Regions from separate parts of the Paenibacillus sp. J22R56 genome, predicted to be linked through region 3. Evidence: riboswitches for the same ligand, from Rfam matches in the RefSeq annotation. Region 3 holds a riboswitch; each other region holds the start of a gene.
The links. A riboswitch is a leader RNA that binds a small molecule or an ion and turns the genes downstream of it on or off. The one in region 3 is predicted to bind cyclic di-AMP.
Positions count from the first base shown of each region.

Region 1 (10,061 bases), on a different contig from region 3:
AACCGCCCGATCGAGAGCTGGATTTCTTGTATCGAGCATACGCTTGAAGCGGGTAAGCGAATACGTGCTAACGTATCCCCGCAGCTTGCTGTCGAGCAACTATTGGTAAACCTACAGGAGGGCTAAATCCTTGTATAATGTTGTCGGTGTCCGCTTTAAGAAAGCGGGCAAGATTTATTACTTTGATCCCGCCCTGCACCCCGTGGACAAGGACCAACATGTCATTGTTGAAACGGCCAGGGGGATCGAATATGGCAAGGTTGTGGTTGGACAGAAAGAAGTCGGTGAAGCAGACGTCGTCCTTCCACTGAAAAAAGTGATCCGAATTGCCAGCGATGTAGATGCGAAGGTCGTTGAGGAAAATCGTGCGGCCGCTAAGAACGCATTTTCTACTTGTTTGGACAAGATAAAGGATCATCAGCTTAAGATGAAGCTGGTTGACGTGGAATTCACGTTTGACCGCAACAAAATTATTTTCTACTTTACAGCTGAAGGAAGAGTTGACTTCCGGGAGCTTGTAAAGGATCTGGCCAGCGTCTTCCGTACCCGAATTGAACTTCGTCAAATCGGTGTACGTGATGAAGCGAAGATGCTGGGAGGCATCGGGCCATGCGGGCGTGTATTGTGCTGCTCCTCTTGGCTTGGAGATTTCGAGCCGGTATCCATTAAGATGGCCAAGGATCAGAACTTATCGCTCAATCCTACAAAGATTTCGGGGTTATGCGGCCGTCTTATGTGCTGCTTGAAATATGAGCATGACAATTACGAAAGCGTACGGGAGGAAATGCCTTCCGTTGGTAAAATCGTCGTCACGTCTTATGGCGAGGGCAAAGTAACAGGCATCAATGCTTCCACGAAGTCTGTATACGTGCAGTTGTTCGATGTGTCGGGTAAACCGAAGGAGCTGCCGTTAGACGATGTGGTTGTGAAGGAACAATGAACGACTACGTTTGAAGCTCTGGGGTGGAAACTTGGAGAACAAAGAAATATTTAATCAAATGGATCAATTGGAAAGCCAGATGGGTGAGTTCCATGTACATCTAGGCGTATTGAAGCAGCGTGTCAAAGAACTGCTGGAAGAGAATTTGCAGCTAAGCATTGAAAATGAACAGTTGCGGAAAATATTAAAGCGCGAGACATCGCCGAAGCCAAAGTCCGCTGCTAATCGTACAGAAGGACAGGCTACCCCGCCTGCCCGTCGGGAGATTGCAGCCCATGCGGAGGAAGATACGGCTAACGATACATCGCAGCAGGCCGGTCTCGTCGGTGAGGCGCATGATAACTTGGCTAGGCTGTATCATGAAGGATTCCACATCTGCAACGTTTACTACGGGCATTTGCGGACGGAAGGAGATTGCTTGTTCTGCTTATCCTTCCTTAATAAATAATAGAACATTGTAGGTTACCGTCCTTGTCATAGAGGGCGGTATCTTTATGTTAGGGGAGTTAGGTCAAAGGTGCAGGAAGTAAAACTAGAAACGAATGAACGAATTGATGATTTAATGACGGAGACGGGGCTTCGTATTATTCAAAGCAGAGAAGTGTTCAGCTTTTCGCTTGATGCTGTGTTATTATCCAAATTCGCTACAATTCCGAAGCGTGGACGAATTATTGATCTTTGTACGGGAAATGGTGTTATCCCTATGCTTCTAACGACGAGGACAAACGCTCAGATCGATGCAGTTGAAATTCAGCCAAGGCTGGTTGATATGGCAAGGCGCAGCGTAGAGATGAACAACTTGACGGAACAAATCTCGATTATTGAAGCCGATCTTAAAATATTCGCAAAAGAAGCTGGAAATGGTATTTATGATGCAGTAACGGTCAATCCTCCATACATGGCCATTCAAGAAGGGGACCAGAATGAAAACGAGCATTATGCCATTGCCCGCCATGAAGTACATTGTACGCTTGATGATGTTGTTTATGCGTGTGCCAGACTTGTCCGCCCAGGTGGTAAAGTCGCAATGGTTCATCGGCCGTCCCGGTTTATCGATATTATAGAGACAATGCGGAAGTATCGGCTTGAGCCCAAGCGTGTACAATTTGTCCATCCGAGAGCGCAGGGAGAAGCAAATATGGTTCTAATTGAAGCGATTCGTGATGGGAAGCCTGAGCTTAGGCTTTTGCCGCCGATTTTCGTATACGAGTAATAGATAGCTGCGTTATTGATGAGAGGGAGCTAGCAAATGGTACGGATACAAAAAAGCTTTAAAGATTTGGCTGATGGTGACTATGGGACTTTATATCTGGTTGCTACACCAATCGGGAATTTGGAAGATATGACGTTCCGGGCAATCCGGACGTTAAAGGAAGTGCAGCTCATTGCTGCTGAGGATACAAGGCAGACAAGAAAGCTGCTTACTCACTTCGAAATCTCTACTAGGCTGGTCAGCTATCATGAGCATAATAAGCAAGCCAGCGGCAGTGAACTCATCCGTTTGCTAATGGACGGCCAATCCATTGCACTTGTTAGCGATGCAGGGCTGCCAGCGGTCTCAGATCCTGGTGCTGACCTGGTAGCAGATGCGGTAGAGCAGGGAATCAAAGTTGTACCTATCCCTGGTGCTAATGCTGCTTTATCAGCTTTAATTATCTCGGGATTGCCGACAGATCAGTTTATGTTTACGGGATTTCCTCCAAGGGATAAAAAGCCGCTTGCTGAATGGCTTACCCATCTGAAGCACCAAGAGGGAACCTTGATGCTCTATGAATCGCCTCATCGTGTGAAGAAGACACTTGATGCGATGCTGGAGCATTGGGGCGATCGGCGGATCGCAATGGTTAGAGAGCTGACGAAGCGGCATGAGGAAGCAGCACGTGGTACGATATCGGAATGTATGGCTTGGTTAGAAGAGCATCCACCTCTAGGTGAATATTGCCTTATTATAGAAGGGGCCGCTTCTGGAGCAAGAGAAGCAGGAGAGAACGGGGAAGCATGGTGGACATCGTTAGAGCTTGAAGATCATGTCGCTCATTATGAGAATCAGGGAATAGATCGTAAAGAAGCGATAAAAAAAGCGGCACTAGACCGTGGCCTGCCAAAGCGGGATGTTTATAACGCAGTAAACCGATAGTTTACTGCGTTATAAACGCAAAAAAAGACCTTCCTGGCCGGGTTCTAGCACAGGAAGGCATCAAGGAATATAAAAAGGTTAGAATTAACAAGTTGATGTATTTCTATTATAACCTATTTTTCTTATTTTGTCACAGGAGTAGGCATTTCAGATAAACAAATATGGCAAACAATTTTGCCTTTGAAATAAGAAACGTTTTCTGCATTGCCACAGAAGATACAAGCAGGCTCGTATTTCTTCAGCATAATACGCTCGCCGTCTACATAAATCTCGAGAGCATCTTTCTCCCCAATACCAAGCGTACGGCGCAATTCAATTGGAATTACAACACGACCTAATTCGTCGACTTTACGAACAATACCAGTAGATTTCATCATAATTTTGTTTCTCCTCTCAGGAAATTACATTTCGTCACTATTCGACATAGTTTTTCTTTTTATGGCTATTATAATACCAACGATTCCCATAATAGTCAACCACAAAAGTCCTTGATAGACCGCGGTTTATGGCAAGTTGACTCTATAGCAAGGTCATATTAATCTTACTATAGAATACATCAGCTTCGACAATTTGGAAACTAATTTACGACACTATTCGACATTCTAGCATAGTTTTGTGTCGAAACCATGAACAAGGAGTTGAAAGGGCGAATGAATCAGCAACTGACCGAAGAGAAAGTATTTAAGGATCCAGTTCATAAATATATTTACGTACAGGATCAGACGATATGGGATTTGATCAATACAAAAGAGTTTCAGAGGCTAAGAAGAATTCGCCAGCTTGGAACCTCTTATTTAACGTTTCATGGTGCCGAATACAGTCGATTCTCCCATTCTCTTGGAGTCTATGAAATAACGAGAAAGATCATTTCACAGTTTGAGCGTAATCATTATCCGGACTGGCCGCAGGAAGAAAGACTTTTGGCCCTATGCGCTGCATTACTGCATGACGTTGGTCATGGACCGTTCTCCCATTCGCTGGAGCAGGTGTTCGATACGCATCATGAGCAGTGGACCTGTGCGATCTTGCTTGAGGATACAGAAGTTAATCGCGTGCTGCGCCAAGTGTCAGATGATTTTCCAGAAAAAGTGGCATCGGTTATCGGCAAGACTTATCCAAATCCGATCGTTGTCAGTCTTATCTCCAGTCAAATGGATGCAGACCGGATGGACTATTTGCTGCGTGATGCTTATTTTACCGGTGTTCATTACGGGAACTTCGACCTGGAGCGAATATTGCGCGTCCTGCGTCCTTTTCAGGGCAAGATGGTTGTGAAAGAAAGCGGCATGCATGCCATTGAGCATTATTTAATGTCCCGCTATCAGATGTATTGGCAAATCTATTTCCATCCGGTTACACGGAGCTCGGAAATCATATTGCGGCAAATTACTCGTCGGGCGAAGGAGCTGTACGAGAGCGGTTATACCTTTGCATGGATGCCGGGACCAATCAACAAGCTTCTAGATGGTACGATTACAGTAAAGGATTATCTGAAGCTGGATGAGGCTTATATGCAGACGATCTTCGCTCAATGGGCGGAGGAAGGAGATTCTCTTCTTGCCGAGCTATGCGACCGGTTCCTCAATCGCCGATTGTACAAATACATTACGCTTAGTGATCCAGGAGACTCTTTATTAGAAGAAGCAGCTCAGCAGTTTATCTCAATTGGTCTTAATCCGGATTATCATATGGAAATTGATTTTCCATTTGACCAACCTTACGACATATATCGCCCTGATGCGAAAAAAGGCGGGAAAGAGGATAAAGCGCCGATTCTGCTCTTAAATGACGATAACAGCTTAAGCGAAATATCGGTGAAATCCGACATTATTCGTTCCATCAGCGGCCTGCATCAAGGGCAGTACCATATTTATTATCCGATCGAGCCACTCCTTGCTGCGGCTCATCAATTAAGTGCTGAAGTAAGGGAGCTTTTCAAAATTTAAAGGCTTTATATAGAAGGAGAATGCAGCAAAGATGATATCTTTATTCGACACACACACCCATCTGGACGCTTCACAATTCGACGGCGACCGCACAGAAGTTATCGAACGAGCACGTGCAGCCGGTGTCGACCTTATGCTCAACATTGGCTTTAACCGAGAGACAATCCCGACCACCATCGAGCTTGCAGAAAAGTATGATTTTATCTATGCGGCAGTTGGCTGGCATCCAGTAGACAGCATCTATATGGAACCGGGGGATCTGGAATGGATCGAGCAGCTTTGCTCTCATCCAAAGGTTGTTGCGATCGGAGAAATTGGACTTGATTACCACTGGGATACGTCACCAAAGGATGTTCAGCACCGTGTATTTCGGGAGCAAATCCGCCTCGCTCGGAAGCTGGGTAAGCCAATTGTCATTCATAATCGGGATGCTCATGAGGACATCGTTTGTATTTTGAGGGAAGAAAAAGCGTCTGAAGTTGGAGGGGTCATGCATTGCTATTCCGGCAGCTGGGAAACGGCAAAATTATGCCTCGATATGAACTTCTATATTTCCTTCGGAGGACCTGTCACTTTCAAAAATGCGAGGGTGCCAAAAGAGGTGCTTGCACAGGTTCCACTTGACCGTATATTAATCGAAACCGACGCTCCATATTTGGCTCCTCATCCGTTCAGAGGGAAGCGAAATGAGAGCTCATATGTGTCTTTAGTCGCAGACATGGCAGCTGAGATAACAGGAAAATCTAAGGAGGAAATTGCATTTATTACAAGCACAAACGGTAAAAAATGTTTTGGTATTGTTTAAAAACGGACTAAAACCACTGAAATAAAGACTATAGCGGCGATAAAACTCTTTTTAATTGGCGGAATCGGCTTTATTTGCCTTCAGAATGCTAAAATTTCGTTAAAATCGTCTTTTAACGCGTCTTTACAATTGTGTGGTCAGGAAGGTATCATTTTTCTCAGAGCTTTAACTTTTGTATTGGATTTCCAGTTTACGCTTAATCTCCGAATCGGAGAGCGGGGGAACCAACGTCGGCAGATGCAGGGCTAAGAAAGCAAGTTAGCATCATGCGGCGCATTGAATTCTTCAGGGGTGAATTTTGCGGCGATTGCCATGAGCATTCGAACCGTGGATAGGGCAGCTCTCTCGTCCGAACCCGTCAGCTAACCTCGTAAGCGTCTATAGAGAGCGATCAACCTCGTGTATTTACCTTTTCCTGAATGTTTGACTACCCAGGAAGCCACGATCAGATCCTCTGTCGAAGGCTTCTTTTTATTTTCGATTTATACGGAAATAGTCTTTCGTAGAGGTAGATCCAGGAGGTGTGAGGAAGTAACACTGGAGCGTGCTCGTCACGCCAATATACTTAATAGTCACGTCAATGTATCATGCGTAACAGATTGGCGGCGGGGCTATGAAGGAGGACCGATTGAAGTGGGAATGATCCAAGTTAGGGAGACCCATGGGAAGCGATCATCCAGCATGACTTTCGCAATGCGATGGAAGCATGAAAATTTGCGTTTAATTGTTCTGAGTGCAATTATCTCAATCGCTATGACTTTCATGTTTTTGGTGTTGTTGTACGGATCGGCTGATAAAAGCGTATCCGTAGTAGTGAATGGACAAGAGACCGTTGTGAAAACAAAACAATGGATCCTGCAACGCCTACTGGATGAACAAGCTATTACGGTAGGGCCACATGATGAGGTGTCGTCACCTCTAAATGCGTCCATCAAAGACGGAGATCGCATTGAAATTAAACAAGCGTTTCCGGTTACTGTAAAAGCAGATGGCAAGACATCGACGGTGTACACGACAGAGAAAACAGTACAGGCGGCGATCGGGAAATTAAATATTCCTGTTCGCGATCAAGATAGGGTTAACCCATCTCTAGACACGGCCGTTTCGAAGGCGATGACAGTTACCGTTACTCGCGTCGATACAAAAGTGTCGGAAACAGAACGGACTTTGCCGTTCTCGATCGTGAAGAAACAAGATCCAACCCTTGATAAAGGGAAGGAGAAGCTGGTGCAATCCGGCAAGAATGGCCTTGTGATTGAACGCGTGGAGAAGAAGTATGAGAATGGTGTTCTTGTCTCCTCCAAGCTGGTCGACAAGGTTGTGCAGACACATACGGTCAGCCAGGTCGTAGCTATTGGCGCGAAGAAGGATGTACATACACTCTCAAGCAATGCGAGCACGGCCTCGTATTCGAAGAGCGGAGTCACCTTTAAAGCCAAGAAGATTCTGAAGAACGTAACCTTAACCGCTTATTCAGCGGGAGTGGAGTCTACGGGTAAATCTGAAAATCATCCTGGGTACGGCATTACCGCTTCCGGCGCGAAAGTGAAGGAAGGCCGCACGATCGCGGTTGATCCGGATGTTATTCCAATCGGCTGGTGGGTATACATCGAAGGCATTGGCTTCCGCAGGGCGGAGGATACAGGCAGTGCAGTCAATGGGAACAAGATTGACGTTTATTTTGACAGCACCAGCTATGCAAACAAGTTTGGCCGGAAAAAGGGCTATACCGTGTACGTACTTGGACCCAATAAGCCATCCGCAAGCTAATTGCTTCATGCTATTATTTCGATGATAAATATGCCATTATAAGAAGAGGCGCTGCCTCTTCTTTTTGTGTGTATAGGTGTGGAGCGGTTACATTCTTACTGACGCAAAAAGATGAGCGAAAGTTGCTGGAGAAAGGAATGTTCGCTTGTGATTAAGGAAATTATTGTGGTGGAAGGCAAAGATGATACAGTCGCTGTAAAGCGGGCTGTTGAAGCAGATACGATTGAGACAAATGGCTCTGCCATCGGCGAGGATGTGCTTAAGCGCATTGAACTGGCCATGGAACGAAGAGGCGTTATTATATTCACAGACCCTGATCATGCTGGTGAGAGAATTCGCAAAATTGTAGCTCGGCGGGTACCCGGCTGCAAGCATGCTTTTTTGCCACAGGAGAAGGCTATGTACAAGGGTGATATCGGCATTGAGAACGCCAGTCCTGAAGCCATTCGTCAGGCGCTCTCCGAGCTTCGAACAGAGGAGCCTGCTGGTGTAGGCGATATTACGTGGGAGGACCTGATGGAAGCGGGCCTTATTGTTCATCCGGATGCGGCGAATCGTCGTCTTCAGATGGGGAAGCTGCTTGGGATCGGGTATGCGAACGGCAAACAGTTTTTCAAGCGTTGTACAAGCTTCCGAATCTCCCGAGAAGAGTTTGCAGAGGCATTGCGTACAATGGAACAGGGACAGGAGTGATCGGAGCATGAGCGGAAACGATATGAAGGCGATTGAAGTTGCAACGCCAAAGCGCACGAAAGAAATTATTGCGAAGTATGGGTTCCAATTCAAAAAAAGCTTGGGACAGAACTTTCTGATCGACCAAAATATTTTGCATAAGATTGTGAGTGCAGCTGGACTCGACAAGACAAAAGGCGCTTTGGAGATTGGACCAGGTATCGGTGCGCTGACTCAACATCTGGCTGCTGAAGCGGGTAAGGTAACGGCGATTGAGATCGACAACCGCCTCATTCCGATCCTGGGAGATATTCTGGCGGACGAAGAGCATGTGCAGGTTGTGCATGGTGATGTGCTTAAGTTGGATCTGAAAAAGCTGTTCGAGGAGCACTTCGCGGATGTGAGCGGCGTCAGCGTAGTTGCAAATCTGCCATATTACGTGACTACACCGATTCTGATGAAGCTGCTGGAAGAGCGTCTGCCGCTCGAGAACATCGTCGTCATGATTCAGAAGGAAGTAGCTGAGCGGATGGCGGCTAAGCCAGGTGGCAAGGAATACGGCAGCTTGAGCGTAGCCGTGCAGTACTACTGCGAGCCGTCACTTGTGTGCATCGTGCCGCACACGGTGTTTATTCCACAGCCGAATGTAGATTCAGCTGTGATTAAGCTGGCGGTGCGCGAGAAGCCGCCAGTGGATGTTGAGGACGAGGCGCATTACTTCCGCATCGTTCAGGCGAGCTTCGCCCAGCGCCGCAAAACGCTGGCGAATAATCTTACGGCGTTCGTAGGCAAGGAACGCCGTGAAGAGATGACGCAGCTGCTGCATAGCTGCGATATTGACCCTATTCGTCGAGGAGAGACTTTGTCCCTCGACGAATTCGCCCGCATCAGCCGCGCCTTTTTGGCAGCGGGCTGGCGCTAGTATACTCGGCCTCACGTTAGGCCGAGCCCTGTAGAGTCGGCGGCGAGCCATATCGCCGCCGGCTTTTTATTTGGCTGCTCGCAGCCGCTGCTTTACGCCCGCCATCATACCTCCGCAAACGCCCCATCGCACCACCCGACCTGCTCGTAATGCGCATAAACCTACTTAACGTCTGCGAACACCTACCGCACCCCCAACCACCGCTGTAGCACGGAATTCTCTCCTGTTGCCATCTTAGGGGAGCACAATATTCTAGGCGTGGTGGCGCGTCCGTCTGGGCAAGAAGATGGGCTGAGAACAAATAAGAAGGTGATTGGATGCTACAGCCGGAGGGACGACTGGAGGGCGATATGCAATCGATTAAGTGCTAATGATACTGCGGCTGAGTGACTAGGTGTTTAATAGGTCTCTGATGCAGCGTATCCGCAGTTTGTTCGTAGGTGCGGCTCAGCCGCTCTTAGAACATCCTTAGCGCCTTTTAGTGGCGCACAATTGCCTCTGCGCTGTATTAACGGTGCAGAGGCAATTGTGCGCGGGTGCAGTCCACGCGCAAGCACAAAGGCTGGCGCATTCAATGCCAGCCTTAATCGACGCCGTGCTGAGTGAAGCAGCAGGGCAGACCTCTGTCTCCCACAAGGAATGCGGGAGACAATTGGGCATCGCAGGCTACCCGCAAGAGGGTAAGGGGTATCTCCCTTAAGGAGCGGAGCGTCCGCCTTTGCCCTTACTTTGCTACCTAAGAAACATACGTTCAGAGCAAAGTAAGGGCAACAGCGGCCGTAGGGAGATACCCCGTCCCTCAGTGCGGCAGCCGAAGCTCTGCTTTTAATAGCCAAACCCAATTTTCTCCGCACATTCCGCCCCCTCCA
Region 1 covers NZ_JBWDNV010000015.1:5,397-15,457, forward strand. The annotation lists gene holB (DNA polymerase III subunit delta') at 1-126, shown strand, start outside; gene AC0YNT_RS28790 (PSP1 domain-containing protein) at 131-940, shown strand; gene AC0YNT_RS28795 (initiation-control protein YabA) at 972-1,388, shown strand; gene AC0YNT_RS28800 (tRNA1(Val) (adenine(37)-N6)-methyltransferase) at 1,503-2,153, shown strand; gene rsmI (16S rRNA (cytidine(1402)-2'-O)-methyltransferase) at 2,190-3,077, shown strand; gene AC0YNT_RS28810 (AbrB/MazE/SpoVT family DNA-binding domain-containing protein) at 3,200-3,454, opposite strand; gene AC0YNT_RS28815 (HD domain-containing protein) at 3,728-5,023, shown strand; gene AC0YNT_RS28820 (TatD family hydrolase) at 5,055-5,828, shown strand; cyclic di-AMP (ydaO/yuaA leader) riboswitch at 6,012-6,221, shown strand; gene AC0YNT_RS28825 (ubiquitin-like domain-containing protein) at 6,462-7,598, shown strand; gene rnmV (ribonuclease M5) at 7,746-8,291, shown strand; gene rsmA (16S rRNA (adenine(1518)-N(6)/adenine(1519)-N(6))-dimethyltransferase RsmA) at 8,299-9,192, shown strand.
Region 1: another riboswitch for cyclic di-AMP. It lies ahead of AC0YNT_RS28825 (ubiquitin-like domain-containing protein); the one in region 3 lies ahead of AC0YNT_RS11525 (APC family permease).

Region 2 (10,061 bases), on a different contig from region 3:
CGGGCTTCATCCACCGCTTAAGATGCTTTTGCATGAAGGAGATTTCCTTATACACAAGCCCTATCTCGAGCAAAAAAGATTCCTTTTCACTTCGGTTCAGATCCTCGCGAAGAGCCTGCATGATCGCAGCCTCCCGCTCCTCGATCACCTGGCGCAGCTTAGCCAGCTGCCCTAGACGAAACTCCAAGCTCCGGGTTGCACCCGTACGATAATAGGCCTGCTGCTTTTCAAATACTTGTAATCCATTCATCCTAAACCCCGCCTTTTCGATAGAAGACTATGTACTAATAAAAGGAATTTATCTGTGCTATAGTAGGACAAAAGGAGCGATGACAATTGAATAAAATAATGCCAGCACTCATTTTGCTTATGGGCTTGCTTTACATTTTTATCATTCCTTCAGAACCGCATGCCGTCAAGCTAATTTTCAAAAGTATACCGATGCTCCTTATCATCGTTTATGCCTACTTGCAGCCTGGCGATAATGGTAAGCGGTTTCAGCACATCCTGCTCATCGGCCTAATCTTCTGCGTCATCGGCGATGTCACTCTCGACAATTTCATTGTTGGGCTGTCAGCCTTCTTGATCGGACATTTGTTTTATTTGAGCGGCTTCTTCGGGCAATGGCAATTCTCCGTATGGCGGCTTACCGCTATCGTACCTATTGGAGCATATGCCGTTTATATGGGTTATGAGTTACTTGATGCGCTCACTAAATCAGGAGATGGCGGTCTGAAAGGACCTGTCCTTGTTTATGTAACAGCAATTTCCTTAATGAGCTGGTCGGCCATAATGTCCGGCAACAAATGGGCGATAGCTGGCGCATTGCTGTTTATGGCCTCGGACTCCGTACTAGCCTGGAATAAGTTCATCTCGGAGGTTGCGAGCTCCGATGTGATCATTATGACGACCTATTATGCCGCGCAGTTCTGCATAGCAGCCTGTATTGGTCATAAGACCCGCACTGTTCCTAAGCGTAAACGGCTGCACCGTCCTTAGGTCTATGCTTTCGAAGTAAGAATTGCCACAAAGAGCATGTTGAAATTCTTTTAAGAGGAGCAGCATCGTTTCGCGGGTGAAATATAAGCGTAGTATAGAGTAAATTTATACTTTCTTATATTTGAAGCAAAAAGCCATGATCCTCTGATCATGGCTTCTTTTATAGCTGCGTTATCCGACTTTTTCCTTGTTCATCTGCTTACTACGCAGCTGGCCGCAAGCCGCATCGATATCGGCGCCATGCTCCAGACGGACGCTAACGCTAACCCCTTGCTTCTTGAGCGTGTCGTAGAAGCCTTTGATGGAGTCGTTCTCACTGCGCTGGTATTGGCTGTGCTCATCAACCGGATTGTAAGGAATCAGGTTCACATTCACGAGCGAACGGCGGCGGTCACCCACCAGCTCGGCAAGCTCAAGTGCATGCTCACGATGATCGTTAACATCCTTCAGCAAAATATATTCAAGCGTAATCCGGCGGTTCGTCTTCTCGAGGTAATAATCAATCGCCTGCATCAGCTTCTCGATTGGAATGGCCTTGTTAATCTTCATGATCCGCGTACGCAGCTCATTATTTGGTGCATGCAGCGATACGGCAAGATTGACGCCTTGGTCCTTATCAGCAAACTCTCTGATTTTATCCGCGAGTCCGCTGGTCGATACGGTAATATGGCGCGGGCCAATCGCAAGACCTTTGTGATCCTTCACTGTTGTCAGGAAGTTATTAAGGTGTGTGAAGTTATCAAACGGTTCGCCGATACCCATCACAACGATGTGGCTGACCTTCTCGCCTTGACCTGCTTCATCAAGATGAAGCTGAATCTTCATAATCTGTTCCGTAATCTCACCGCTTGTCAGATCTCGGCTCTTCTTAAGCAAGCCGCTCGCGCAGAAGCTGCAGCCGATGTTGCAGCCAACCTGCGTCGTCACACAGACAGATAAGCCGAATTTATGCCGCATCATGACCGTCTCAATTAAGTTGCCGTCATCGAGCTTAAGCAGCAGCTTCACGGTACCGTCCTTCGACACCTGCTTCGTATGCTCAGCGAGTGTCTGAATCGCGAAGTTCTCCTCGAGCAGCTTCACGCAGTCCGAATGGAGCTCCGTCATATCAGCAAAACTCGTAACCCGCTTCCGGTATAGATAGTCCCATACCAGCGAGGCCCGGGATTTTTTATGTCCGTGCTCGCCCAGCCATGCGATTAATTGCTCTAATGTAAATCCATATATGGAAGGTGTACTCATTATTTATCCTCTTTTCACAAACGCGGCCTAAACCGCATACTGACTCCTATTGTCCCAAAATTGTCGGACGAAAACAAGGGGCGATTCCCGCCAATTGACAGAAGCCCGCAACAGCACTATTCGAATAAGACCCCCGGAGGGTCTTATTACTATTTATCTCCAGCAGAACCTTCGAATAAGACCCTGCGAGGGTCTTATTGCTGCCGCAAACCGGCTAGTTCCCCTCACTTTATCGCTTCATTCGCCGTGATAAGGTCCCCAATGGATCTTAAGTCTACTTTATTCAGTTATCGAACATCAGTTAAGGCCCCTTAGGGACCTTAACTCTTCAAAATCCAGCTAGTTTTCCCCCGTTTGACGCTCCATCCGCTGCATTAAGGTCCTCAAGGGACCTTAACCTCGTCGTTTAACCACTCATCGCGCTAGTTAGAGTCCCTAAGGGACCTTAACCTCGTACATCGTGCTTGAGAGGAATATCCTTACCTGGACTGGACCCTTTGAAAAATGCTGGAACCACCTTTTCTCCCTTCTTCATTCATTTTCAAGCAAAGTTTCGGTGCACATTTATCGCAATCAAGAGATACAGAGACTGATAAAGAGCATTCTAGAGTTCGTCTGCGATGTAAACGCTCTAACCAATCTCATTGTGAGAATTAGACAATATGCCGCCTCTATGTTTCATTTACATTAACCTTAGTCAGGCGTAACATACGATTCAGCAAATGAAATGTATGCTTTATTCGCTGAGTTTCCGTCATGGGAAACGGGGGAACCAAACGATAGGCGCTATTGCATCGGTGTGAGAGCTGGTGTGTCTTGCTTATCAGGGGTGAATCCGGGAAAGGCTGCTCACAGCTGGACCTGGTAGGGCGACTCTCACCGTCCGAATCCGTCAGCTAACCTCGTAAGCGAAGAAAATGTCAGCCACGGCACAGCAAGCTTAAAGCTGCGGAGGCATTTTCCAGGTAGAGAGGATGATGTGTTCTTGTGACCTTATGGGGCCGCGGGGGACTTTCCTCTGCGGTCTTTTTCTAATTATATTTGAAAATGTCTTTATCGCTTAATCTCCTTCACAGGGGAACGGGGGAACCAATCGGATGGCATGCTCAAGCAGCTAGCATCCACGGGGTGAATCGCCAGAACGGCTCAAGCGAGCTTTATGGCGTAGGGCGACTCTTACGCCCGAATCCGTCAGCTAACCTCGTAAGCGTAACAAGAGAGGCAACGATGATCGTGAACATAGGTGCGGTTTATTTTCTGCTGCGCTTATAAGCCACGTGAAGAGTCCCTCTTCCGTGGCTTTTTTGTCGTTGATTCCTCTAATAAAAGAGGAGAGAAATAGGATGAACGATTATATTCTCGTATCTGCACCAAATGTACAGGGCGAGGACTTTATTAAACAATTGCAACATCGGAGAATCCCATTTGCAACGATGGTAAATAATAAGGCCGAATATGAGAGAATGCTCGCACTTGATGTGACTACGATCATTGTCATTAGCACAAATGATGAAGCCACATGGCGAGTGCCGGAGCTTCCGATTGGTCGGATTTTCTTATTCGAGAGAAGCTTGAACCTTTGCTGCCGCTACATTCAGATCTGCCGAAGCTGGACGTCGAAATCGATCTGTGTCATTACCGACAGCACAAACCCGCGACTGATCTATAAAGGAATGGGTGCGAATTATGTGGTTCATTCCAGCAGTGGTGAGACTTCTTTTCTCATATCAAATGATTTCATGGCAAACAGCCAAAACGTTTAAAAATTCCATGCTTACGAAGCAATAATTGCTCAATTGGCTAAAATAAGCCATTTGTGTACCAATTCTTAATAAGGAGAGTAGATTTATGCAGGATATCTATATGGTGCTGCTTCTGGCAGCTGTATTCGTACTCTTCGCCGGATTTATGCAATGGTGTGACCGCTCCATTCAGGAGGAGGAGAAACGATGATAATCACACTCTGTCTGGCCTTACTTATCTTTCTCTATTTAGTGTACGCCCTCATTAATCCAGAAAAATTTTAGTCCCTTAAACGATCGCGGGAGGTCAATATGGATATTTTACAGCTTCTTATTGTGATTGGCGTGCTTGTTCTGCTCGTCAAGCCACTTGGCTCGTACGTTTATCACGTCTACTCGAATGAGCCAAACCGAACCGACCGAGTATTCGGGTGGTCTGAACGAATCATTTACAGCGTGATCGGCTTAAAATCGCGAGCAGGCATGACCTGGAAAAAATACGCGCTTAGCTTTCTTCTAACCAATATCGTATTAGTTGCCATCAGCTATGTGATCCTGCGCTTTCAAGGCGGGCTCCCTGGCAATCCGAATAACATCGGCGGTATGGAACAGACCTTGTCCTTTAATACCGTCATCAGCTTCATCACGAATACGAACTTGCAGCATTACAGCGGGGAGACCGGGCTTTCTTACTTCTCTCAAATGGCCGTCATTATGATGATGATGTTCACATCAGCGGCTACAGGCTTCTCGGTTGCGATTGCATTTATCCGTGGTCTGACGAGCAAAGGCACAACAATCGGTAACTTCTTCGAGGATTTCGTGAAGTCGCATACCCGGATCTTTCTGCCGCTGGCTGTGCTTGTCACGCTGGTACTGGTGGCTTTGCATGTGCCACAGACGTTTGATCCGAACATAACCGCAACAACACTAGAAGGAGCCACGCAAAATATCGCGATCGGACCTGTGGCATCCCTAGAATCAATCAAGCATTTAGGTACCAACGGCGGCGGTTTCTTCGGAGTCAACTCGGCTCATCCATTCGAGAATCCAAACCCACTGACGAATGTCATCGAAATTTTATCGATGTGGGCGCTTCCTGCATCGCTGCCTTATGTATTCGGACGATTCGCGAAAAACCGTAAGCAGGGCTGGGTTATATTTTCCGCGATGATGACCTTGTTCCTTGTCTTTCTGGCAACGGTCTATACCGCTGAGCTGCATGGCAATCCAGCACTGAACAATCTTGGTGTGGATGCCTCACAAGGCAGTATGGAAGGTAAAGAGGTACGCTTTGGTATCGCACAATCCGCTCTGTTTACAGCAGTCACAACAGCAGCGACAACCGGTACGGTAAACAACATGCACGATACGCTGACACCAATTGGCGGACTCGTACCGCTTGCCGAGATGATGCTTAACGTCGTGTTTGGCGGTAAGGGTGTTGGTCTCATTAACATGCTGATGTACGCCATACTCGGAGTATTTATCGCCGGACTTATGGTTGGACGTACGCCGGAGTTTCTTGGACGGAAAATCGAGCCGCGTGAGATGAAGCTCATCGCGATCGCCATACTCGCCCATCCCTTTATTATCCTGGTGCCGACCGCTATCGCTTTCCTTACCGACCTAGGCCAAGGCTCAATTAGCAACGCAGGCTTCCACGGCATCTCACAGGTGCTGTATGAGTACACCTCATCAGCAGCAAATAACGGCTCCGGCTTTGAGGGATTAGCCGATAATACACCTTTCTGGAATATTACAACCGGACTGGTCATGCTGTTTGGACGATATATCTCGATGATTGCCATGCTTGCCGTAGCCGGTTCACTGGTCCGTAAGCAGCCTGTGCCAGAGACATCGGGTACATTCCGGACAGATAACGTGCTGTTTACAGGGATTCTTGTAGGAACCGTATTAATTATTGGAGCGCTGACGTTCCTGCCTGCCGTTGTTCTTGGACCAATTGCAGAGTATCTGACGCTTCGCTAACGGATAAGGATGAGGTGAGTAAAAGGTGACTACGAAACGTAAATCTATGCTGGACTCCGCTATTTTAAGCCGTGCGGTCAAGGACAGCTTTATCAAATTAAATCCACTAACAATGATGAAAAACCCCGTCATGTTCGTCGTTGAGGTCGGTACACTTGTCGTACTGCTTATGACATTGCTGCCCGGCTATTTCGGAACAGAAGATCGGGTAGGCTTCAATCTGACGGTGTTTCTTATCCTGTTATTCACGGTACTCTTCGCGAATTTCGCAGAAGCATTGGCCGAAGGGCGCGGTAAAGCGCAGGCCGATTCGCTTAAGAAGAGCAAACAGGACATTACGGCTAACAAAATGGTCGGCAATAGTGTAAAACAAGTCGTATCTACCGAGCTTCGGAAAGGCGATATTGTTATCGTCTCACAAGGCGAGATGATTCCGGGCGATGGCGAAGTCATTGAAGGCCTTGCTTCTGTTGATGAATCCGCCATTACCGGTGAATCGGCTCCTGTTATTAAAGAAGCTGGCGGTGACTTCAGCTCCGTTACCGGCGGTACACGTGTCGTCAGCGACCAGATCAAGGTTCGCATTATGAGTGATCCCGGCGAATCGTTTATTGATCGTATGATCTCACTTGTTGAAGGCGCAAAGCGGCAAAAGACGCCAAACGAACTGGCTCTGAACACCCTGCTTACAAGCCTTACGCTTATCTTCTTGATCGTTGTCGTTACCCTGGCCCCTATCGCCAAATATGTTGGTGTAGAGCTGGATGTGCCCGTGCTGATCGCCCTGCTCGTCTGTCTCATTCCGACCACGATTGGCGGTCTGCTGTCAGCCATCGGGATCGCCGGTATGGATCGCGTAACGCAGTTTAATGTATTGGCGATGTCAGGCAAAGCCGTTGAAGCAGCCGGCGATATTAACACAATGATTCTGGATAAAACCGGTACGATTACATTCGGGAACCGGATGGCCAGCGATTTCCTTCCTGTTAAGGGATCAACCGTACAAGAGCTTGGCGAGTGGGCAGCACTCAGCTCCGCCAAAGACGAGACGCCGGAAGGACGCTCTGTATTAGAGCTGATGAAGACCAAGCAGCTCTCCTACCCAACAGAGCAGATTGAGCAGGCTTCCTTCATTCCTTTTACAGCAGAAACTCGTATGAGCGGTACCGATTTGCCAGATGGAAGAAAAGTACGTAAAGGCGCCGTTGATGCCGTTAAGAAATGGGTATCGTCTCTAGGGGGTACGATCCCAGCCGATCTCGATTCCACCGGTGAAGCTGTTGCTGTCCTTGGCGGAACACCACTTGCTGTTTCCGTTGATAACCGGATTCTAGGTATTATTTATTTGAAGGATACCGTTAAACCAGGCATGCAGGAGAGATTCGCTGAGCTCCGCCGGATGGGCATCAAGACCATCATGTGTACTGGCGATAATCCTCTGACGGCAGCAACGATTGCCCGTGAAGCAGGCGTGGATGACTTTGTGGCGGAGAGCCGCCCTGAGGATAAAATCGCGCTGATCAAAAGAGAGCAGGCTGCAGGCAGTCTTGTTGCGATGACGGGAGACGGGACGAATGATGCCCCTGCTCTTGCCCAGGCCGATGTTGGGCTTGCGATGAACAGCGGTACAATCGCAGCGAAGGAAGCTGCGAATATGATCGATCTGGATTCCGACCCGTCGAAGATTATCGAGGTTGTGGCTATCGGCAAGCAGCTGCTAATGACCCGCGGCGCTCTTACAACATTCAGTATTGCGAATGATATCGCCAAATATTTTGCCATCATCCCTGCGATGTTCATGATTGCGATCCCGCAGATGGATGTCCTGAATATTATGAAACTCGGCTCGCCTTCATCAGCGATCCTCTCGGCGCTTATCTTCAATGCGGTCATTATTCCGCTCCTCATCCCGCTTGCGATGCGAGGGGTTGCTTATAAACCGATGAATGCATCCAAGTTGTTAAGCAAGAACCTGCTTATATACGGGCTTGGCGGCGTCATTGCACCATTCATTGGTATTAAGCTGCTCGACCTTATCGTTCATATTTGGATCTAATGCGTTATTCGAAAGGAAGGGATCTTATGAATCAATCTGCTTCATCATCCGCATCAGGCGGCGGTTCAATCCTGATGATTGCAATCAGGGCAAGTATCGCGTTTATTATATTGTGCGGCATTATTTATCCGCTCGTGTCTACGGGTTTAGCGCAGCTGCTCTTCCCGCATCAGGCGAACGGAAGCTTGATTAAGAACGCAGAAGGCCAGATTATCGGCTCGTCCCTAATCGGGCAAAGCTTCACCGACCCTGCCTACTTCCAAGGGCGCGTTTCGAGCATTGACTATAAAGCAGAAGCTTCTGGATCCAACAACTATGCGCCTTCTAATCCAGATATGCTGAAGCGGACGCAGGAATCGATTGCTGCGTGGAAGGCAGCCAATCCAGATGTTCCAATCAGCAAGCTTCCGATTGCTCTGATTACCAACTCTGGTTCCGGCCTCGACCCGCATATCACGCCAAGCTCAGCTGAGGTTCAAATCCCGCGGATCAGCAAGCTGACCGGTTTATCGACCGATACGTTGGAACAGCTTGTCCAAAAGCATACCGAAGGACGTGACCTTGGTGTATTTGGTGAACCGCGCATCAATGTACTGGAGCTCAATATCGAACTAAGTCAGCTTAGAAAATAAAGAATAACGCCCCGCTTGCACTTAGCAGGCGGGGCATTCACACGCTAAGGGGAAAGGAGGAACAACCCGTCATGGACAACGGTTACCGTCGAAAAACACCCGAGGAGCTTCTGCAAGCCATAACCAAGCTCCATCACGGACGGCTTAAAATCTATATTGGTGCAGTTAGCGGCACCGGTAAAACCTATCATATGCTGCGCGATGGCCAGCAGCTTCAGAAGCAAGGCATTGATGTCGTAGCTTGTGCTGTCTCGACGATGCAAAGGCCCGAGACGATGGAGCAACTCATAGAAATCGAACGTATTCCGAGCATTCACTGGTTTAAGGAAGGAGTCGAATGGAAGGATCTTGACTTGCGGGCCATAAAGACGCGTAATCCCGAAGTCTTGCTCGTTGATGGGCTGGCCCATCGCAACCGCCCAGAGGCAGAGTTTCCTTCCCGGCTTGATGATATCAAGCATCTGCTCGAATGCGGAATAAGCGTCATGACGACGATCAATGTGTATGAACTGGACGGCGTCTGCGATCTTGCTTATCAGTTAACAGGGATCGAAGCCGAATATACCGTACCAGACGATATTTTAGAGCTTGCTGATGAAGTGCGTCTTATCGACGTTTCTCCTGAGACCATTCTGACACGATTAAACGAAGGCCATTTGCGAAACGCCAAGACCCCTCACCTGCTCCGGAGAGGAAATCTTGATAAGCTGCGCGAACTCGCTCTGCGGCTGATGGCTGAGGATGTCAACGGATCATTGGAGCATCATCGGAGGAATCAAGGCCTTATTGGACCCTCCGGCGCATCCGAACGAATACTTGTGACGGTACAGTATCATTGGAACGGCTCCATCCATATCAGGCGCGGCCAGCAAGTAGCGAAGCGGCTGAGCGGGGAACTGCTCGTCGTATCGTTTATATCGGATAACACCTCTTTATCAAAAGAAGCAGCTGCATTTAAGCGTTCGATTGTGAAGCTCACGCAAAAGATTGGGGCATCCTTCGAGGAGCAGGTTGTCCCCCGCCTTCATCGGCGCCTGCTGTCCCAGCATATCACCGAGTATGCGATGGCCCATGGTGTAACCCGCATTGTGCTGGGCCACTCCAAGCATACCTGGCTGCAGGAGCTGCTTCATGGCTCCATCGCTAATGGGATCTTGCAGCAAGCCAAACCAATCGATCTCTTCTTTGTCGCTGATCGGACAGATCAGGAAGGAGAACGTATTCTTCCTGCAAGGCATCGCACGGAGTCCCGCTCTACTTATAAAAGACTCAGCATTGCCGAGAAAAAGCAAACGACCGAGCGTATGAAACGCGGCACCTTCAAAGTATATATTGGTGCAGCACCCGGAGTGGGGAAAACGTACACCATGCTCCGTGAGGGTAATGTCCTCCTCCGCA
Region 2 covers NZ_JBWDNV010000003.1:317,774-327,834, reverse strand. The annotation lists gene AC0YNT_RS09435 (aldehyde dehydrogenase) at 1-250, opposite strand, end outside; gene AC0YNT_RS09430 (lysoplasmalogenase) at 337-999, shown strand; gene rlmN (dual-specificity RNA methyltransferase RlmN) at 1,171-2,241, opposite strand; cyclic di-AMP (ydaO/yuaA leader) riboswitch at 2,973-3,166, shown strand; cyclic di-AMP (ydaO/yuaA leader) riboswitch at 3,289-3,467, shown strand; gene AC0YNT_RS09420 (hypothetical protein) at 3,585-4,004, shown strand; gene kdpF (K(+)-transporting ATPase subunit F) at 4,191-4,268, shown strand; gene kdpA (potassium-transporting ATPase subunit KdpA) at 4,296-5,975, shown strand; gene kdpB (potassium-transporting ATPase subunit KdpB) at 6,001-8,031, shown strand; gene kdpC (potassium-transporting ATPase subunit KdpC) at 8,058-8,663, shown strand; gene AC0YNT_RS09395 (histidine kinase) at 8,735-10,061, shown strand, end outside.
Region 2: another riboswitch for cyclic di-AMP. It lies ahead of AC0YNT_RS09420 (hypothetical protein); the one in region 3 lies ahead of AC0YNT_RS11525 (APC family permease).

Region 3 (10,061 bases):
CGAATCATGTCATTCCTGCCGGACAGCTTGGCTCGGCTCAAAGCTTGACCCTTCATATTAAGCAAGTTGATAGAGCTTCCCTTTCGGCTGCTGCTCAGCAGCAAGTGGGCAGTCGTCCGGTGCTTGAGCTGCATTTTGAGCTGGATGGCAAGGTAATCGAGTGGAACAATGAGCAGGCTCCTGTAGAGGTGAGCGTTCCGTTCACATTGTCTGCTACAGAGAAGGTTGCGGCTGATCTGCTTGTTGCTGCCTATATCGATGGCAGTGGACAGCTGCATATTGTACCAACGGGACGTTTCCACGCGGAGGATGGCGTGATGAACTTCTCTACAACGCATTTCAGTTTGTATACGATTGTGAACCAGAGCAAGACTTTCACGGATACGACATCTTCGTGGGCACGTCAGGATATTGAAGCGCTCGCGATTCGCGGTATCATTAACGGCACAACGGCAAATACGTTCTCGCCAAATGCTAATATAACGAGAGCGGACTTTACAAAGCTGCTTATTGGTGTACTTGGCAAGCATGCAGAGTCGGCAGGAGCTGGCTTCAAGGACGTATCGTCCAAAGCTTATTACTATGAGTCGGTGATGACTGCGCAGGCACTTGGTCTTGCGAGTGGTTCGGGCGACGGCAAGTTTAATCCAAGCGCGTCCATTTCGCGGCAGGATATGATGGTATTGCTGGACCGTGCCTTCACAGCTGCTGGTCATCCGCTTACGGAGTCCGCATCACTGTCTGGCTTCAAGGATGCAGGTAAGGTAGCGGGTTACGCACAGCCGAGCGTAGCGAAGCTGATTGCGTCGGGCATCATTAACGGCAGCAATGGTAACCTGACTCCACAGAACAACCTGACCCGCGCAGAAGCGGCAAAGGTGCTTCATTTGTTGTTTAACGAACTATATTAAACGCAAACCCAACTGAGTGTAGTTCTCGGTTGGGTTTGTCGTTGACCGACTGGGTTCATAGAAAATCGAGCAGGTACCGCTATATTTGAAAAGATAAGGTCCCCAAGGGGCCTTATCTTACTGTGCGAAGGCAAAAATAAAGCACTTAAGGTCCTCAAAGGGTCTTAAGTGCTTTTTGAACGTCGGGAAACCGAGCATATTTGGCTATATTCGAGAAGTTAAGGTCCCTAAGGGTCTTTAACTTGCTATATGAGAGGGAGAATGTGGTGTTTAAGGTCTCTTAAGGGTCTTAAACGATTTTGAATTTGAACTATCCGCGAATGACAACAGAGTCGTCTGCCGATTTTTCATTTACTTGAAGCTTAAGAATGTCGCCGAAGAATTCAACCGGCACGTACAAGGAGCCTTTGATCAGGCTTGGTGCTGTGCCTAATTTAATCGGAGCCATTTTATTAATAAAGTAGCTGTTCTTGCCGGCTGTAACGGATGTCCATTGTGCATCACGGGACACTTCTGCACTTTGCGACTTATTGCTCCAGGTTACTTTGTAGCCAAGGGCTTCAGCTGTTTTACGCAGTGGGACGAGTTGCGTGTTGTTCGGGCCAGTAGTCAGCTCTTTGTTGGACAAGGTAAGGGAAGGACCTGTCGTTGTTGTTTCGTCTACCGGAATGTTGATAATCCCTCCGGCATAAGGTGCGATTTCGTATTGTTGGAAGACCAGGTTAACGATCCCTTTACCATCCACGAAGAAAGAATGATCGGCATCAATTTTGAAGGTAGTAATTGCATCCCAGAAGAAGTTTTCTGGATTTTTGTTGATGGTATAACGGACCGCGTTGTTTGCAGCTGCGATACCGCCTTCGCCAAGCGCTTGCTCAAGCGTAAGCTCGGAAGCTTCCTTACCATTTAAGATATTGAAGCCTTCAACGGCAGTACCGCCATGAGCGCCGCCCGTAAACTCGTAGGTAGCAACGGTGAACGAAAGAATGCCATTAGCGGATGAGCTGCCATCGGCTTTCAACTCGTAGGATACGTTCAATTCATAAGCGTGAAAAGGGTAATCATTTTGTTCCGCATCCTTTTTATCTTCGGCAGCTAAAGCTTTCAGCCGGTCGAGTTCTTTGGTTGCGTTCTCTTTAATAGTTGTATTGAGTTTATCTTGATAGGCGGTATCCAGCATACCGCTTATAACAGGTACGGAAATTTTTACGGTAAGCAGATCGGAAGTTTCCTCAATAACATTGGATGTAACTTTAACGGCTTGTGTATCTGGAAGCGTTGCGCTGATTGGCACGGCTGTAACCGGTCCGGATGTAGCAACGATAGGTACGACAGTTGTTTCCTGCGCCATAGCAAGTGCAGGAGTGAAAGCGAGCAGGCAAGATCCTGCTACAGCAATTGTAAGCATTTTGAAAGGTTTTTTCATGGCGAGTGGCCTCCTAAGGTATGTTCGAAGAATGAAGACACCAAGTAGACGGGAGAGAAGCTGGAAAAGTTTCAAGGTTAATTATTATTCCGACTTTGTGCTTATACCGCCGCCAAAAGCAATACGGTAACCGTCAGCATCTTTAATCGTAAACTCGCTCCACTGATCCGAATAATGGGGCCCATTAACGATTTCTACGGCTTTGGTTCGGCACTCTTCCACGAGCAGATCGACGGCGTCTGTATACGCAAATACATCAAAGTATAAGCCGCCAGCTGCTGCAGATGAGGGTCTTACATCCTCTTTGTTTAGGGAAGGGTGCAAAATAAAAGTAACGTTACCTCTTGATACATGGACATGTCCGCCAATCTCTTCATAAGTAAATCCCAAATTCTTGTAGAACTCAGAAGCCGTATGTATATCTTTAACCAATAAAACGATAGATGAACCCGATAAATTGGCTATTACTGCAGCATCACTCATAAACACATCTCCTCTAGAAATTGGCATATTAATACAATAACAACCAAGATCATACAATAGAGCGGTTGTTTCAGCAATAAGACGATTCTGGTTGAAGTGAAGTGGATAGTGGACATGCTGGTGGGAGTGAAAATAGGGAGCTTAATTGTTAATACGATGTAGGATTCAGTTGATGAGGTAAGCAGTAGAGTGTGGAGAAAGAAACCAGGTCGGAAGGTGGTCAACTGTAGGGCGGAGCAATCTATGTTGTATTTTGTGCAGTGTATTTACCTGAAGGACTGCTATGTCAGAGCTATGTTGTATTCCATCCAGCAAAATGGATGCGTGAATGCTCAAATGGAGCTGCTACCAGCAAATATCCTGTATAAAATACAGTCTAGCTCGCGCGAACAACGTGATAGAGGGATTTATGTTGTACAAATTCCAGTGTAGATGGGTCTCCATTGTAGGTGCAGGGAGAGTGTGGATATAGGGTATTGTTGGTTTGCAGCGGAGCAAGGTTATGTTCAGCTCGAGCGGATCAGGCGAAAGCGATATTTTACTGTATTAATTACAGGCTTTTCGTTTTGGTTTTTGCAGCGGTGCTTGTGTGGCTGCGAGGGGGATCGAAGCGGAGCAAGAGACATGCTCTTGAGAAGCGGAGCGCTCGCCTTTGTGCTCTGGATTTCTACCGCCGAAGCGGTATAGTTCAAAGAAATCCGGGGCACAACAGCGATCGAAAGAGTATGTCTCTTGCGCAGCAGAGCTATCCCCGAGCAAACCCTATCGCCCGGTCCTCCGCGGCAACTCCCCAAACAACAAAGCCGCCCCCGGCATGAAACGAGCAGCCCCCGCTACAATCAGCCAACTAACGCCAAGCGCTAGGCAAAAGCCTGCCGCATACCACAGATGATAATACACGGAGATGCCGCTCTCAGGCGGGAACTTCCGATAGTAGAACAGCAGCAACGGATGAATCAGATAGATGCCAAACGAAAATACCGCGATTGAATCGAAGATACGGAGCTCCTTTTTCGGCAGGAATCGATGCAAGCTTGGCGCGATATGCAGCAGCATAATGGCGCTGGTAATCGAATAGAACATTTTCAGCACATCAAGCATGAGTGGCGAATAGACAGTCCCGTTCATCCGGATATCGTAGAAGACGATGAGCATCGCGATCAAGCTGCCGAGCCATACGCCAAAAGAGGCCAGCCACGCGGATACACGCTTAGGCGTCGCTCCTTCCTTCGACCATTGAAGCCATCCCCGCAGCTGCGGATAGTAGATGCCGAGTATAGCCCCGAGCAAATATTGCATGGCATACGAAGGTGCCCAGCTCATCAGATTAGTTAGATGCAGAAATTGCTCATTCCATGTAAAGAAGGCAAGTTGGATAACGAGCCCCAAGGGGACAGCCCACTTAATCAGCTTAGGGAAACGCCGGAACACAACTAACAGCAGCGGGAACAATACATACAGCTGAGCCATAATAAAGACGTAATAAAGATGCGTATATGCCTTGCCGGTTGCCAGCTTGATCAAGAAGCTTCGGAAGGTCTCGTCTGCAGGCATATTTGGCGTGTAAGTATTGTAATACAAAATAAAATAAATGATCGAAAACAGCACATAGGGAATGATGACGTAAGTGATTCGTTTTCGATAAAAACTGCTGATCAGCGCACCGTTAAGCGGACGCGGATAGTAGCTGTAGAACAGAACAAAGCTGCTTAAAAATACGAATGCTGGTGTTGCAAACGACATTGATATATTCAAGAAATGATAAACGAAATAATAGTCCGATTCCTTCATCTTCAAAGTGGCGAAGGAGGTGGAGTGGATCATAATGACGGCGATAATGAGAAGCGCGCGGACAAGCTGAATTTCGGGCAAGCGGCTTCTTTTTTCATCCTCTTTTGTAACGGAATTAATCACAATATTACTCCAATCTGGTTGACTTTCTTGTAGGAGCAAGGCATTACCAAAGGTTAGTGGTAAGATGCCCTATTTGTCAATAGTTGTTGTATGCAGCCAGATTGTTGATGTTTTCGGCTACAATCGCTATGTTGCTCCATATTGGCAATCGATATAATGGTGAAAGAAGCAGAAAAGATCCTATTGGAGGCTATCCACGTGACCAAGATTACGGCATTACTCGAGCAAATGACGCTGGAAGAAAAGATTTTTCAACTGATGCAGCTGACCCCGAATTTCCTAAGTGAAGAGGATGCGAATCTGACTGGCCCGCTGGCTTGGATGGGTGTAACGGAGAGCATGGTGAATAATGTTGGCTCCGTGCTTAGCGCCGTTGGTGCCAAAGAAACGATTGCCCTGCAGAAAAAATATATGGAGAACAGCCGTCTTGGTATTCCACTTCTTTTAATGGCTGATATTATCCATGGCTATCGCACGATTTTTCCGGTTACACTGGCGATTGCTAGTACTTGGGATATGGAGCTGGCTGAACGAAGCGCTGCTATCGCTGCAAAAGAATCAGCTGTTACCGGCATTCATGTGACGTTCGCGCCAATGGTGGACTTGGTCCGCGATCCGCGTTGGGGCCGCGTGATGGAGTCGACTGGTGAAGATCCGTTCCTCAACAGCGAATATGCACGGGCATTTGTCCGCGGCTTCCAAGGTGAGGATCTCGCTGGTGATATGGACCGGGTTGCTGCTTGCGTGAAGCACTTTGCAGCCTACGGTGCTGCCGAAGGCGGACGTGATTACAACACAGTAAACATGTCGGAAAGACAGCTTCGCGAGTCCTATCTTCCAGCCTATAAGGCGGCTCTTGATGAAGGCTGCGAGATGTTTATGACAGCTTTTAATACGGTGGATGGCATTCCGGCGACCGGCAACAAATGGCTGATGCGCAGCTTGCTTCGTGATGAGTGGGGCTTTGACGGCATGCTGATCTCCGACTGGGGCGCAGTGAGCGAGATGATCCCACATGGTGTTGCTGCGGATGGTGCGGAAGCTGCACAGAAGGCGATTGAAGCTGGCGTTGATATGGAAATGATGACGTCTAACTACGCAAATCATCTGAAAGAGCTCGTGGAAGCGGGAAAAGTAGACATCTCGCAAATCGACGAATGTGTCCTTCGTGTCTTGAAGCTGAAGGACAAGTTGGGTCTATTCGAAAACCCTTACCGCGCAGCTAGCGAAGAACGGGAAAAAGAAGTGCTGCTCTGCGATGAGCATCGTGCTGCTGCACGTGAGATTGCGGCGAAATCCTGTGTCCTGCTGAAGAATGAGCGGGCTCTGCCACTCCACAGCGGGCAAAAACTCGCGCTCATTGGACCTTTCGCAGAGAGTGGCGATATTCTTGGACCTTGGTCGATTTGGGGTAAGCAAGAGGAAGTGGTTCAGCTTCATGCTGGTATATCCGCACGTACCGATCTAATTGCTACAGCCAAAGGCTGCGACATCGACTCGGGTTCGGAAGAGCAGCTGCAGGAAGCAGTCAACGCTGCATCAGATGCAGACATTATCGTTCTGGCACTTGGTGAAAGCTCTGAGATGAGCGGCGAAGCGGGAAGCCGCGGAGATATTCGTTTGCCGCAGGCCCAGCTCAAGCTAATCCAGAAGCTGAAGCTGCTTGGTAAGCCAATCGTTGTTGTGTTGTTCAACGGCAGACCGCTGGACCTTCATGGTGTTATCGAGGAGGCGGATGCGCTTCTTGAAGCTTGGTTCCCAGGTACAGAAGGCGGCAATGCCATTGCCGATGTGCTGTTTGGAGACGTGAATCCATCCGGACGCCTGACGATGTCATTTCCGTACTCGGTTGGTCAAGTTCCTGTCTACTACAACAACTACAATACGGGTCGGCCACTCACACCGCAGAACGCGAATGAGCGATATGTTTCCAAGTATCTGGACATGCCAAATGCGCCGCTTCTGTCATTTGGTTACGGCCTCAGTTACACAAGCTTCTCGTACGGCGAAGTGAGTCTGTCGACAGATGAAATGCATGCTGAAGACACGCTTGAAGTATCGGTTGAAGTGACTAATACTGGCGTGGTTGCTGGGGAAGAGGTTGTCCAGCTGTACGTGCGTGATATTGCTGGAGAAGTCGTTCGCCCACTTAAGGAGCTGAAGGGCTTCCGTAAGCTGCAGCTGCAGCCTGGTGAGACGGAGAAGGTAACGTTCTCAATTACCGAAGAGCAGCTTCGTTATTACCACATGGATCTGCAGTTTAAGAGCGATGCTGGCGAGTTCCATGTCTTTGTTGGTCCTAACAGCCGTGACCTAGAAGCAAAGCCTTTCCGTCTCGTGAAATAAAAGATTTTCGAAAAAACAACGAATCAGCCGGACGGCTGGTTCGTTGTTTTTTGCGGCTTAATGACCTTATAGGATCATGTCATCTGTATAATAGCTGATCTCCTCCCTTATTTAGGGAATTATCTCCTTGGAACAGGGTAAAAGACAGCATGGCTGGCTTTTTAGGACATTCTGCAAGCGATTCAAGAATGTATACGCATTCATGGCGGTTAAACCCTGATTTCTGCGTTTATTTGAATTATTATCACGGTTTACAGATAAGGGAGAGAGGACTATGATCAATTAGCAAACTTCATATGTTCATATTCGCTGAGTTTCCGAAAGTCGGAAAGCAGGGGAACCAATTGCGATAACTGCCATTATAGTTACCGCCGGGGTGAATCAGCATAACTGCCGTTCAGGCAGAGAGCTGTAGGGCGATTCTCTAGACGCCCGAATCCGTCAGCTAACCTTGTAAGCGTTGATAGAGAGGGTGAACTTCGGTTTTTTATGACCGCGGGAGGATACTCTGCGGTCTTTTTTTCGTGTAAAAAAAAGCAAACATGGTTACATTACCACTGATAAGTGATGAGTAGCCCAAGTATCCAAGCGTATGTTGTTTAACTTCATTGTTGGCGGTGACCTGTGTGTTTACTCTTATCAAAAGATTACTGATCGGGCGTCCCTTAAAGTCCGCGGAATTAGGGGAACAGAAACTCATTAAGACAAAGGCCCTTGCGATCCTGTCTTCGGATGCTTTATCGTCCGTTGCTTATGGTCCTGAGCAAATCTTGTTAGTCTTGATGACCGTGAGCGCTGCGGCGTTTTGGTATTCCATTCCGATTGGTATCGGGGTGCTTGTCTTATTAACGGCACTTATTTTGTCTTACCGGCAAATTATATTTGCCTATCCGCATGGCGGCGGAGCTTATGTGGTATCGAAGGAAAATCTCGGGATATTCCCAGGACTTGTATCTGGCGGCGCCTTGCTGGTCGATTATATTCTGACGGTAGCGGTAAGTGTATCGGCGGGTACGGATGCGATTACTTCAGCTTTTCCAAGCCTGCATACCCATACCGTGTTGATTGCCGTATTTTTCGTCCTTTGTATCACCATATTAAATCTGCGAGGCGTAACCGAGTCAGCATCGATCCTCGCCTATCCTGTTTATTTATTCGTGCTGGCGGTATTCATTATGATTGGCGTCGGTGTATATAAAATCGCTACAGGCGATGTATCGCCTGCACTGCATACGTCGCTTGGCACACCGGTAGCGGGCATCAGCTTGTTCCTGCTGCTTCGGGCCTTCGCTTCGGGCAGCTCGGCTTTGACCGGGGTGGAAGCGATCTCGAATGCGATTCCTAACTTCAAGGATCCAGCGCCAAACAACGCTGCGAAAACCTTGATGGCTATGGGCGCACTGCTGTCGGTTCTGTTTGCGGGGATCGTCTTCCTTGCTTACTACTACGGTGTTGCACCAAGGGAAGACGTAACGGTTACTTCGCAAATTGCAGAGAGTATTTTTGGACGTAACTTTATGTATTATTTTATCCAGGGCACAACGGCCTTGATCTTGATTCTGGCAGCGAATACCGGCTATTCGGCATTCCCGCTGCTTGCGGTTAACCTCGCGAAGGATAAGTTCATTCCAAGAATGTTTACGGTCCGCGGTGACCGTCTTGGTTACTCGAACGGCATTATCAGCCTTGGTATCTTGTCCATCATTCTGATTATAGCTTTCCAAGGAAAGACGGAGCACTTGATTCCGCTGTATGCGGTTGGTGTATTCGTACCGTTCACTTTGTCGCAGACGGGCATGCTTGTAAAATGGATCCGTCAGCGGCCAAAGGGCTGGGTTCCCAAGTTTATTATTAACTCGATTGGCGCACTGATTAGCTTTATCGTATCGATGATGTTCTTCTTGACCAAGTTCGAGCAGGTATGGTCGATTCTGATTTTCCTGCCGCTGATTATCTTCGTCTTCCACCGGATTAAGAAGCATTACGAGGCTGTTGGAGAACAGCTGCGATTGGCGACCTGCGAGCCTGTAGTCCCAATTGAAGGTAATGTGATGATATTGCCGGTGGCTGGCATCACGCATGTCGTAGAGCATTCGATTCTATATGCGAAGTCCTTGAAGGCCGAGCAGATTATTGCCGTATACGTCCCGTTCGAGAAAGAGGATGAGACGATCTTCGAGGAGAAGTGGAAGAAGTTCCAGCCGGACGTCAGACTGGTGACGCTGCATTCGCCGTATCGTTCGATTACGAGTCCACTCTTTAAGTTTATTGATACGGTGCAGCGTAAGGCGAGCGAGAACAATTACCAGGTAACGGTCATTATTCCGCAGTTTATTCCGAAGAAGGGCTGGCAGAACATTTTGCATAACCAAACAAGCTTAATGCTCCGCACTCAGCTTCTTTACCGCAAGGATGTCGTGATCACGACCGTGCCGTACCATTTGAAAAAATAACAAAAAGCCTTAGCTTCCGGATTTCCGGAGCTAAGGCTTTTTTCATGCTACTAGTAATAAAGCTGGCCGGGTTAATTCTTTTCCTTAACCTTTCCAGCTGTTCCTTGTTTCGAAGGCCAGAATACCCATTTGCCGATCCACACCGTCAAGGCTGGTACGAGGAAGGAGCGGACGATAAAGGTATCAAGCAGCACGCCGATTGCGGTTACTGTGCCGAACTGAACGAGTACTTGAATCGGCAGAGTGGCAAGGACGGCGAAGGTGCCTGCCAGAATGAGTCCAGCTGAAGTGATAACGCTGCCTGTCTGTGCAACACCTTCAGTAATCGCTTGGTTAAGCGGCATCGACTTGCTCTTTTTCCAGATGCTCGACACCATAAAGATGTTGTAGTCCTCACCAAGCGCGACAAGGAAGACGAAGGCATACAACGGAATGAGACCTTGAATGGCATCTGCGCCAAAGAAATAATGAAGAACGAGCCAGCCAATTCCAAGTGCACTGAAGTAGGAGAGAAGCACCGTTCCCATC
Region 3 covers NZ_JBWDNV010000004.1:168,975-179,035, forward strand. The annotation lists gene AC0YNT_RS11500 (S-layer homology domain-containing protein) at 1-911, shown strand, start outside; gene AC0YNT_RS11505 (PdaC/SigV domain-containing protein) at 1,222-2,337, opposite strand; gene AC0YNT_RS11510 (VOC family protein) at 2,422-2,820, opposite strand; gene AC0YNT_RS11515 (acyltransferase) at 3,583-4,734, opposite strand; gene AC0YNT_RS11520 (glycoside hydrolase family 3 N-terminal domain-containing protein) at 4,891-7,080, shown strand; cyclic di-AMP (ydaO/yuaA leader) riboswitch at 7,378-7,556, shown strand; gene AC0YNT_RS11525 (APC family permease) at 7,707-9,533, shown strand; gene AC0YNT_RS11530 (MMPL family transporter) at 9,605-10,061, opposite strand, start outside.